3 regions of the Nonomuraea sp. NPDC049695 genome follow, and region 1 is predicted to be linked to each of the others. Evidence: riboswitches for the same ligand, from Rfam matches in the RefSeq annotation. Region 1 holds a riboswitch; each other region holds the start of a gene.
The links. A riboswitch is a leader RNA that binds a small molecule or an ion and turns the genes downstream of it on or off. The one in region 1 is predicted to bind cyclic di-AMP.

Region 1 (3,226 bases):
TGAGGCTGCTGGCCGTACTGCTGTTGCTGGCCGTACTGCTGTTGCTGGCCGTACTGCTGTTGCTGGCCGTACTGCTGTTGCTGGCCGTACTGCTGCTGACCGTACTGGGGCTGCTGGCCATAGCCTTGCTGGCCGTAACCCTGCTGGGGGTGCTGGGGCTGCTGACCGTAGGCATCGTCCGCCCGGTAGCCGACCACAGTCACGTCGGGGTCGGGCTCGCCTGGGCGGCGACCCGCGTTCTGTTGTCCGTATTCGGGATTGCCGGCGGGGTTGTCGCCGGATTCGTCCTGCGGATACGGCGGCTGTCCGGTGCTCACCGTGTCACCTCGCTTCGAGTGCGCATGTGGCACGTGTCAGGACACATGCCTGTGCTGCCCAACGTATCGACATAGGTATCAACAATCACCTTTCCATCTGGTCAAGATCCACGTCACCCGATGTCAGATGGAGCAGCATGCGGGTGTTGCCCAGGGTGTTGGGCTTGACGTGTTCCAGGTCGAGGAACTCCGCCACACCCTCGTCGTACGAGGCCAGCAGTTCGGCGTAGACCTCGGGTGAGACCGGTGTGCCCTGGATCGGGCGGAATCCGAGCCTCGCGAAGAAGTCGACCTCAAAAGTGAGACAAAATACACGTCGCAGACCAAGATCTTTGGCCTGCTGGATCAATGCGGAGACGATCCGGTGGCCGACGCCCATCCCCCGGCACTCGGGATCCACGGCCACCGTGCGGACCTCTGCGAGGTCCTCCCAGAGCACGTGGAGCGCGCCGCAGCCGACGACCTGCCCGCCCCGCTCGGCCACCCAGAACTCCTGTACGTCCTCGTACAGCGTCACGGTGGCCTTCTCCAGGAGCCGCGGCCCCGCGCCCGCGTAGGTGTCCACGAGGCGCCTGACGGTCCGCACGTCGGGCGTGCGGGCGCGCCGGACCACCACCGCGGTCTCGGGCGCTGTCAGCTCGGCCACCTGCTCCATGGTTCTCCAGAGTACAGATCTCATTACGGCTCGGACCTAACTCCCATGTCTCGGCCCATCCTGTTACATCTCGTGGCCGGACGAGCACGGAGCTCGGCCCGCTCGGGGTTTGTGCAGAAGCACGGACATAGGGGGCATAAGGTCTCTTCTGCCTAGGTGATCACGAGATCCCCTTGTGACCCTTCGGTTGTGAAACCTCTACAGACTTGGCAGTTCTGGTTGAGCGGGAACCCGGAGTGCATTAATGTCCAGCGACAATGTCCCCCGTATGTCGCGCGGGAGACACGCTCAATTCCCGCAAGGGGAGCCGGGGATCCACCGGTGGCGACCTGCGACGCCATCACAGGGGTGAGTCCGAGTCTCTCGGTAGGGCTGCTCCGGCCCGAACCCGTCAGCTAACCCGGTAGGCGCTCTATGAGAGGAGCTGGTAGGTGAAGCGCACGCGCAACGGTGGGGGGAAGCCGGCGGGCAAGCACGCCCGCCCTCCGGAACGGCCACGGCGGCCGCGCCACGTCGGTGTGGTGAGTCTCACAGTCGCCGCACTGCTGTTCGCCATCCCTGTCGGTTCGGCGTCCGCGGACCCCAAGCCCTCGCTGAAGGAGCTCGCCTCCCAAGCCGAGAAGCTGCACACCCAGATCGAGACGCTGACCGAGCAGTACAACGGCCAGCGGGAGAAGCTCAAGACGGCCAAGAAGGCCTCCGAGGCCGCGCAGAAGACGCTGACGACCAGCGAGTCGGACCTGGCCGCCAAGCGCGCGAAGGCCGTCCTGCTCGCCCAGAACGCCTACATCACGGGCGGCTTCACCAAGACCATGCAGTTCGCGACCTCCACGGATCCCGAGGAGTTCCTCAACCGCGCCGCGACCTCGTACGCGCTGGAGCAGGAGCAGGGCGAGGAGATCAACCAGCTCTCCAAGGCCATGGAGACGGCCTCCCGCGCCCAGGCGGGCGCCAAGGAGCGCATCGCCGAGGTCCAGAAGATCGTCGACGACCTCGACACGAAGCGCGACAAGATCACCAAGCTGGTGACCAAGGTCGAGAGCAGCCTGTTCAAGCGGGCACTCGGCGAGGCGGGGCAGCCCGGCACGCGCGCCGTGCGCGTCAACCTGCCCATCGCGGGCGCCGGCAAGGCGGCGGAGGCCGCGCGGTGGGCGCTCACGCAGCAGCTCAAGCCGTACGTCTGGGGCGCCGAGGGCCCGAGCTCGTACGACTGCTCCGGCCTCGTCATGGCGGCGTACCAGCGGGTGGGCATCTCGCTGCCGCACTACACGGGCGACCAGTGGACCGCCGGCAAGCACATCTCGCGCTCGGATCTGCGCCCAGGCGACCTGGTGTTCTTCTACGGCGACCTGCACCACGTGGGCATCTACATCGGCGGAGGCATGATGGTGCACGCCCCGCAGACGGGTGATGTCGTACGGATCGCGTCGATCGCCAGGCGGCCCTTCGCCGGCGCGGTGCGCATCGCCGACTGAGCCCCACCTCCGACGCTAGATCAGCTGGCGGCGCGCGGCCCAGGCCACGGCCTCGATTGCCGTGGCCACGCCGATGCGGTCGCAGATGCACCGTAATCTCCGGCGTACCGTGCGTCCGCTGATATCCAGACGTCGCCCTACCCGATCGACCGTGACTCCCTTGGCCAGCTCCGCCAGCAGCGCCAAATCAGCATGGCTTAGCTCAACGTCTTCAGTGAGCACATCCATCGGGAGCCCTCCCCCCAACAGCAGAACTTGGACCTCACAGATGGGCCAAAGCCGCTCCTCGCAGACCGTAAACGCATCGCGGAAAGGTCGTCAAGCATGACAATCGCCGCACTTGACGGGCGGTATTGACATGATCAGTTATATATGACGCACTCGCGATATGTCACGACTCCCGATAGCCGAGGTGTGATCTCTTCGGGTTCTCCCAGGCGCCATCAATGGGGCTTCGGACGTTCCCGATTTTGATCCGTTCGGGGCGGAGTTTCGGTGTGATCCATAAGCCGGGTATTGCCGGCTGAGCGCCCGATAAGCGATCTTCCATCCGCCCGCCCAACTACCAATCGCTCGCTTTGTACGGCGATTCCCTTCTTATAGGGAGATCCAGGTCAGGCCATCGGAATGGCCGCCCGGATCGGCGCAGCGGATCATTCGGAGACGCATGCTCCGATGGGCCCGCGGGTCACCGATCGGCCGCCGCCGTGCTTGTCTCGTCACCGCCCGCGCCAAGGGGCCTCGTTTCCGGGTGGACGCACCCGGCGCCCGTCGTGGCG
Region 2 (3,226 bases), on a different contig from region 1:
CAGGCGTAGAAGCTCGCGCCGCCGAGATCGGCCACCGCGGTCGGCAGCAGACTCGCCGCGAGGTAGATGTTGATCGCACCGACGAGCACCCCGCCGGCCAGCACGATCGCCGCACCGAAATGCTCTGGCCCCAGCAACTCCCGCCAGGACGGCGGGGCGGGGTTCATGTGGTCACCGGCATTCATGATGTCAAGGCTGTCGGTGAACCGGCTCCGGAGACTTTCCGTTGCCCAGCGGCAACGGCGCTGGGCCGATAGGTGGGAAAGCCTCAAACCCCGATGGAACCCTGCCTGTGGCGGGCCGAGTGAGCGGGCATGGCTCACCTCCCGGACGCGACGAGCGCGCGCCCCCGAAGGGACGCGCGCTCGAGCGGTGGACGGAAGGGTCAGCCGGCGTACTGCGGGTAGCCGTAGCCGACGACCTGGGAGGTCGGGCGGACGCGCTCCTCGACCTTGCCGTTGCCGGTGTTGCCCTCGACGGTCGAGATGGTGCCGTCGCCGTTGTCCTTCTCGACGAACCCGACGTGGTTGATGGCGTCGAGGTCCTTGCTGCCGTTCCAGGCGAAGAACACGACGGCGCCGGGCTTGGCGGTGGTGCCGAAGCGCTGGTTGGCCTGGAACCACTTGGCGTAGGCGACGGTGTAGGCGTCCCAGCCGACCTGCGGGCGGGCGCCGGTCCGCTCGCCGACCCAGGAGACGAACATCGCGCACCACGGCGCGTTGATGTATTCGGCTCGGGTGCCGCCGTCACGGGCGATGGTCTCGGCGGCCCGCTGCGAGGCGGCGTACCACTTCTGGTACGGCGTGCCGCCGCCGTAGGCGTTCTCCGTGATGCCGACCTGGGACTTGGCGAGCGCCAGGACCTGGGCGGCGGTAACGCTGATCTTGGTCTCCCGCTTGGCGCGGTCGTCGTCGTGCGTACTGGCGGCGGCCGCGGTGACCGGCAGCTTCTCCGCGGCGGCGGCGGTGCCCATGTGGGCGCCGAGCCCGGAGGCGAGGACGGTCGCACCGAGCACGGCTCGGGCGATGTTGGTCTTCGTGGCACCGGTAATGCGGAATTTGGCCATCGAGGGGGTTGCTCCTTGCTTCCATGCCGCTTACCGGGTTAGCTGACGGGTTCGGGCGTGGAAGCTGCCCTACGGCACCGAAGTGCCGATTCACCCCAAGGACGTGGGTCCCCGGTTCCGCACGCAGGCGGATTCAGCGGTCACAGGACGGTCCTGTGATGTGTTGTGCGATGGTCGGACATCGCCGGACAAACCGGACGAATGTCACAAGAATGCCTTAAACGTAATGCATAAGGCAAGAGGTTACAAATCCGTAACCCTCCCGCTAGGCGAGTTGCCCGCGGGCAGCGGCCAGGAGCCCCATCATGGCAAGGGACTCGTCAAGCGGCATGACCGAGCTTTCGGTCCTGCCTTCGGCCGTCGCGGCGCGGACTTCGCGGAGCTCCCCGGCGTAGCCGTTGTCCGCCGGATCGAGCACATGCTCCTCCGGCTCCATGGCGGGCCCAGAAAGTAAAATCCGCTGCGGTGCCCAGAACGGCGCCTGGATGTCCGCGCGCATCTGAGTGCCAACAACACTGGCCTGGTTCGGGTAATTCCCGATCAAGGAAGTTTCCACCAGGGCCCGCCTGCCGCCGGGGTAGAGCAGCACCCCGGCCGCCTCCGCGTCCACCCCGTTGGGCGCGAGAGAGCCGGTGATCCGCAGGTCGGAGGGCATGCCGAGGAGCAGCTGAGCCAGGCCGAACGGGTAGATCCCCAGGTCGAGCAGGGCCCCGCCGCCCAGCTCCGGCGCCCAGAGCCGGTGCGCCGGATCGTAGGGCTTGGCGAAGCCGAAGGAGGCGTGCACGGAGCGGATGTCGCCGAAGCGCTCGTCGGCCGCGATCTTCTGGATGAGCGGGTTGAACCGCATCCACATCGCTTCCATCAGGAACACGCCTGCCTCGCGCGCCAGCCGTACCATCTTCTCCGCGTCGTCCACGGTGGCGGCCAGCGGCTTCTCGCACAGCACGGCCTTGCCAGCGGCGATGGCGGCCTCGGCCACCTGCAGGTGCTGGGCGTGCGGCGTCGCGACGTAGACGGCGTCCACGGCCGGATCGGCGCACAGCTGCTCATAGGAGCCGTACGCCGACTCCGCGCCCAGCGTGGCGGCCAGCGCCTGCGCCCGCCCTAAGTCCCTGGACCCGACGGCGGCCACCCGCATCCCCGGCTCGGCCACGATGGCCGCTCCCACGGTCCGCGCGATACCGCCTGTCGCCGCAATGCCCCACGCAAAATCCCGCACGCGGGAGATCGTAGACCAATCACATCATGTCGAACGTGTCGGGATCGGGGCCGAACCGCTGGCCCCTGTTCAGCGCGCCGATGGCGGCCATGTCCTCGGGATCGAGGGTGAAGTCGAACACGTGGATGTTCTCGGCCATCCGCGAGGGAGACACGGACTTGGGGATGACGACGTTGCCGAGCTGCAGGTGCCAGCGGAGCACGATCTGCGCGGGCGTCCTGCCGTACTTGCCGGACAGCACGGCGAGCGCCGGGTCGTCGAGCAGCCCCTGACCCTGGCCGATCGGGCTCCACGCCTCGGTGAGGATGCCGTTGGCCTCGTGGAAGGCGCGCATCTCGCGCTGCTGCAAGTACGGGTGCAGCTCGATCTGGTTGATCGACGGCACGATGCCGGTCTCGTTCATCAGCCGGGTCAGGTGGTCGCTCGTGAAGTTGGAGGTGCCGATGGCCTTGGCCCGCCCGTCACGGTAGATCTTCTCCATGGCCTTCCACGCCTGCACGTACCTGTCATGCTTCGGCAGCGGCCAGTGGATGAGGAAGAGGTCGATGTAGTCGAGGCCGAGTCGGGTCAGGGACTCCTCGAAGGCCGCCTCGACGCGTCCGTGGTCGGCGTTCCACAGCTTGGTGGTGACGAACACCTTCCCGCGCGGCAGCCCCGATTCGCGCACGGCCTGACCCACGCCCTCCTCGTTGCCGTACGCGGCGGCGGTGTCGACGTGCCGGTAGCCGGTCTTGAGTGCGGTCGTGACGGCCTGCGCGGCCTCGTCGGCGGGGACCTGCCAGACGCCGTAGCCGAGCTGCGGGATCTGCACGCCATCGGTGTTGAGCAAGAGCGAGTTCATACCGTCCATTGTTCATGTCGCGTTTCTGGGGGCTTAAGGCGGTGGGGCTAGCTTGAAGCGGTCGTGAACGGGCCATCCCCCGGCTGGGAGGAGCAGGAGT
Region 3 (3,226 bases), on a different contig from region 1:
AGCCGCATCTACGATCGACGGTAGCATTGGGTCGACCGCAGCGGAGGGGACGTCAGATGGTGCGCGGCCTGGGAGAGCTCGAGTCCACGATCATGGATCGCATGTGGGCCATCAAGGCGCCCGCCTCGGTCAGGGACGTCCTGGAGCACCTCCGGAAGGAGCGCCCCCTGGCCTACACCACGGTGATGACCGTGATGGACAAGCTCCACACCAAGGGCCTGCTCAAGCGCAAGCCCGTCGGGCGGGCCTACATCTACGAAGCGGTGTCGTCCAAGGAGGCCTACACCGCCGACGTGATGCGCGACTCCCTCGCCAGGAGCGGCAACCGGGCGGCCACCCTGGTGCACTTCCTTGAGCGGCTCACCCCCGAGGAGGCGAGTGCTCTGGAGGCGGCGCTCCAGGTGTACCCGCCGAACGGGCGCAGGTCGTGACGGTGGCGATCGCCCCTGCACGGGCCGGCCGGGTTGTCCGTCCGCCAGCTTTCTACGAAAGGTCGTAGTAGCACTCGGCCCGCCGGCCGCGCCTCTGCTCCAGAGCAGCTGCCACGAACAGGCCAATGAGCCCGTCAACCTTCTGTAATATGTCGCCTCAGGTTCGAAGATTTACGAGGAGGCATCGTAGTGGCCGTGCCGACGTGGCTCTGGCGGACAGCACCAGTCGCAGCCTTGACACTGGCCGCATCGGTCGCCACCCCCGGCGCCGCCTTCGCCGAGCCGTCGCCCGCCAAGGCCAGGGCCAAGCTGGTGAAGCTCAATGAGCAGGCCGACCAGCTGGTCGAGAAGTACAACCAGGCCACGGAGACGTACAAGAGCGCCAAGAAGAAGTACGGCGATCTCGACGCGGAGCTCGGCCGCAAGGACGCCCGGGCCGATGCCCTTCGGCGGGACCTCGTCACGGCGGCGGTCAACGACTACCAGGTGGGCCCGTACCCGGCCTGGGGCCGGCTCATCGGCCAGGGCGACCCGGAAGCGCTGCTGGGCAGCATGGCCTCGCTCCAGCAGATCGCCGAGGCCAGGGCGGCGAAGATCCGGGCCTACGACGCGGCCACCAAGGAGCTGCGCGATCGCCGCAACGACGCCAAGCGCCTCCTGGCGGAGGCCGACACCGCGCGCGACCAGGTGAGTGACGAGAAGGCGAAGGTCGACAAGCTGGTCAAGGAGCAGACCAAGCTCCTGCGCCGGCTGGGCGCCTTCAAGACCGGCGACCCCAACAGCCCCGGCATCGAGTACACCGGCCCGGCCTCCGGCAACGCCCGCTTAGCACTGCAGTTCGCCTTCGCCCAGGTGGGTAAGCCGTACCGGTACGGCGGCACCGGGCCGGGCTCGTACGACTGCTCCGGCCTGACCCAGGCCGCCTGGCGCCGGGCAGGAGTCGAGCTGCCCCGCACCACCTGGACGCAGTGGGGCTGGGGAGCCGCCCGCCGCGTCCCGCTCGACCGGCTGCAGCCCGGAGACCTGCTCTTCAGCAAGGGCCTGGGACATATGGGCATGTACGCCGGCAACGGCAAGATGGTCCACGCGCCCCAGACCGGAGACGTCATCAAGGTGGTCGACCTCGACGACTACTGGCGTACCCGCCTGCTCGGCGCGGTCCGCCCGTAGCAGGCCAGGGCGGCAGGGTCACCCCCGCACCGCCTCGGCGAACCCCGACAGCATGGGCAGCGCCCGGCCGGCTCCGCATCCGACGTCGACGCCGCCGGACCCCGGAGACGGGCTCGTCAGGGTTTGTACTGGGGATAGCCGTAGCCCACGACCTGGGACGTGGGCCGGATCCGCTCCTCCACCCGGCCGTCGTCCGTGTTGCCCTCGATCGTGGTGATCGTGCCGTTCCCGTTGTCCTGCTTGACCAGGCCCATGTGCTCGATGCCGCTGATGCTCTTCGTCTGCCAGGCGAAGAAGACGACGGCACCGGGCCTGGGGACGGCGCCCCAGCGCCTGTTGGCCTCGAACCACTTGGCCCAGGTGACGGTGTAGGAGTCCCACCCGATGGTCGGCCGGGCGCCGGCCTTATCACCGACCCAGGCGACGAACATGGCGCACCACGGGGCGTTGGCGTAGGACTGCGGCGTGCCGCCGTCGCGGGCCACGGTCTCCGCCGCCCGGGGCGAGGACATGTACCAGCTCTGGAACGGGGTTCCGCCGCCTGCGGCGTTCTCGGTCACGCCGATCTGGGACTCGGCGATTCTGATCACTTGCTCCGCGGCCACCTGGCCGGGAGCCTTCTGGACGGTGCCCCATTGCGACGTTCGCGTGTCGGGCTGGTGATGGACCGCGAAGGTCGGCGTACCGGCGAGGCCCGCGCCCACGGCGACGCTCATGCACAGGGCGAGGCGGGAAAGGTTTCCGGTCTGCAGGGCACCCGTGAAGATGTTCTTCCCCATAGGGCGGATTGCTCCTTGCTTCCATGCCGCCTACCGGGTTAGCTGACGGGTTCGGGCGTGGAAGTGCCCTATGGGCGCCCCGTACGGAGGCGCGCCGATTCACCCCAGAGAAACTGCGGGTCCCCGGTTCCGCGAAGTCGCGGATTCGGCGGCCGCGCCACCTCTACGCGAAGTCGTTCGCGCAGGTGAAGCGCGGTCTGGGCAATACGGAAGGCGCCATGCGGCGTCTGGTTCTGCCGCAGATACGCCTGAGTAGCACGAAAGTATTCGAATGGCATATAAAGGTGCAAGTAGCACCGGCGAATATTCGCGCGAAACCCCCGCAATATAGATGATTGACTACCCGCTCTTTGTCTTTTCTAGACCTGGGGACCGGCAGGGCGTTCCGTGAGCGACTCCGCCAGGCGGTCCGCGAACTCGGTGAGCCAGTCCAATCGTGGCCCGCTGCGCGCGATGCGGAATCCGTGGTGGCGGCCCCAGAACGCAGCCTGGACGGCATGGAACTGGGCCCAGCGCCGGACGCGTTCCCGATCGACCTCCGCCGCCTCGGCGAAGACGTCCAGCATGCGGTGGAGAGCCTTGTGCGGGTCATCCGCCTCGAGGAGCGTCAACGCGCGCGACTTGAGCAGGGCGCCGCCGTCGTAGGCGGGGTCTCCGACGTGCCCCTTGGGGTCGACGGCCAGCCATGGCTCACGGTCGGCGCGCAGGATGTTCCTGGGGTGGAGGTCGCCGTGGACGAGGGTGTCGGGCTGGACGCGGCCCAGCTCGCGGACGGTCGCCACGGCGGCGTCCACCACGTACGGCGGCAGCGCATGCGCCAGCTCCTCGGCATCCTGGCGCAGCCGC

Region 2: linked by a shared signal. The riboswitch ahead of AB0J64_RS47760 (CHAP domain-containing protein) and the one ahead of AB0J64_RS50575 (NlpC/P60 family protein) in region 1 are both predicted to bind cyclic di-AMP.
Region 3: linked by a shared signal. The riboswitch ahead of AB0J64_RS54410 (CHAP domain-containing protein) and the one ahead of AB0J64_RS50575 (NlpC/P60 family protein) in region 1 are both predicted to bind cyclic di-AMP.

Annotation. Positions count from the first base shown of each region.
Region 1 covers NZ_JBFANV010000116.1:24,584-27,809, reverse strand. Annotated here, with positions in the region: partial or broken gene AB0J64_RS50585 (hypothetical protein) at 1-392, shown strand, start outside; gene AB0J64_RS50580 (amino-acid N-acetyltransferase) at 403-972, opposite strand; cyclic di-AMP (ydaO/yuaA leader) riboswitch at 1,248-1,398, shown strand; gene AB0J64_RS50575 (NlpC/P60 family protein) at 1,494-2,447, shown strand; gene AB0J64_RS50570 (LuxR C-terminal-related transcriptional regulator) at 2,463-2,675, opposite strand.
Region 2 covers NZ_JBFANV010000099.1:4,031-7,256, reverse strand. Annotated here, with positions in the region: gene AB0J64_RS47765 (MFS transporter) at 1-185, opposite strand, end outside; gene AB0J64_RS47760 (CHAP domain-containing protein) at 386-1,066, opposite strand; cyclic di-AMP (ydaO/yuaA leader) riboswitch at 1,079-1,215, opposite strand; gene AB0J64_RS47755 (Gfo/Idh/MocA family oxidoreductase) at 1,332-2,285, opposite strand; gene AB0J64_RS47750 (aldo/keto reductase) at 2,305-3,126, opposite strand; gene AB0J64_RS47745 (hypothetical protein) at 3,225-3,226, shown strand, end outside.
Region 3 covers NZ_JBFANV010000148.1:11,860-15,085, reverse strand. Annotated here, with positions in the region: gene AB0J64_RS54420 (BlaI/MecI/CopY family transcriptional regulator) at 57-431, shown strand; gene AB0J64_RS54415 (NlpC/P60 family protein) at 666-1,601, shown strand; gene AB0J64_RS54410 (CHAP domain-containing protein) at 1,718-2,380, opposite strand; cyclic di-AMP (ydaO/yuaA leader) riboswitch at 2,393-2,541, opposite strand; gene AB0J64_RS54405 (aminoglycoside phosphotransferase family protein) at 2,740-3,226, opposite strand, start outside.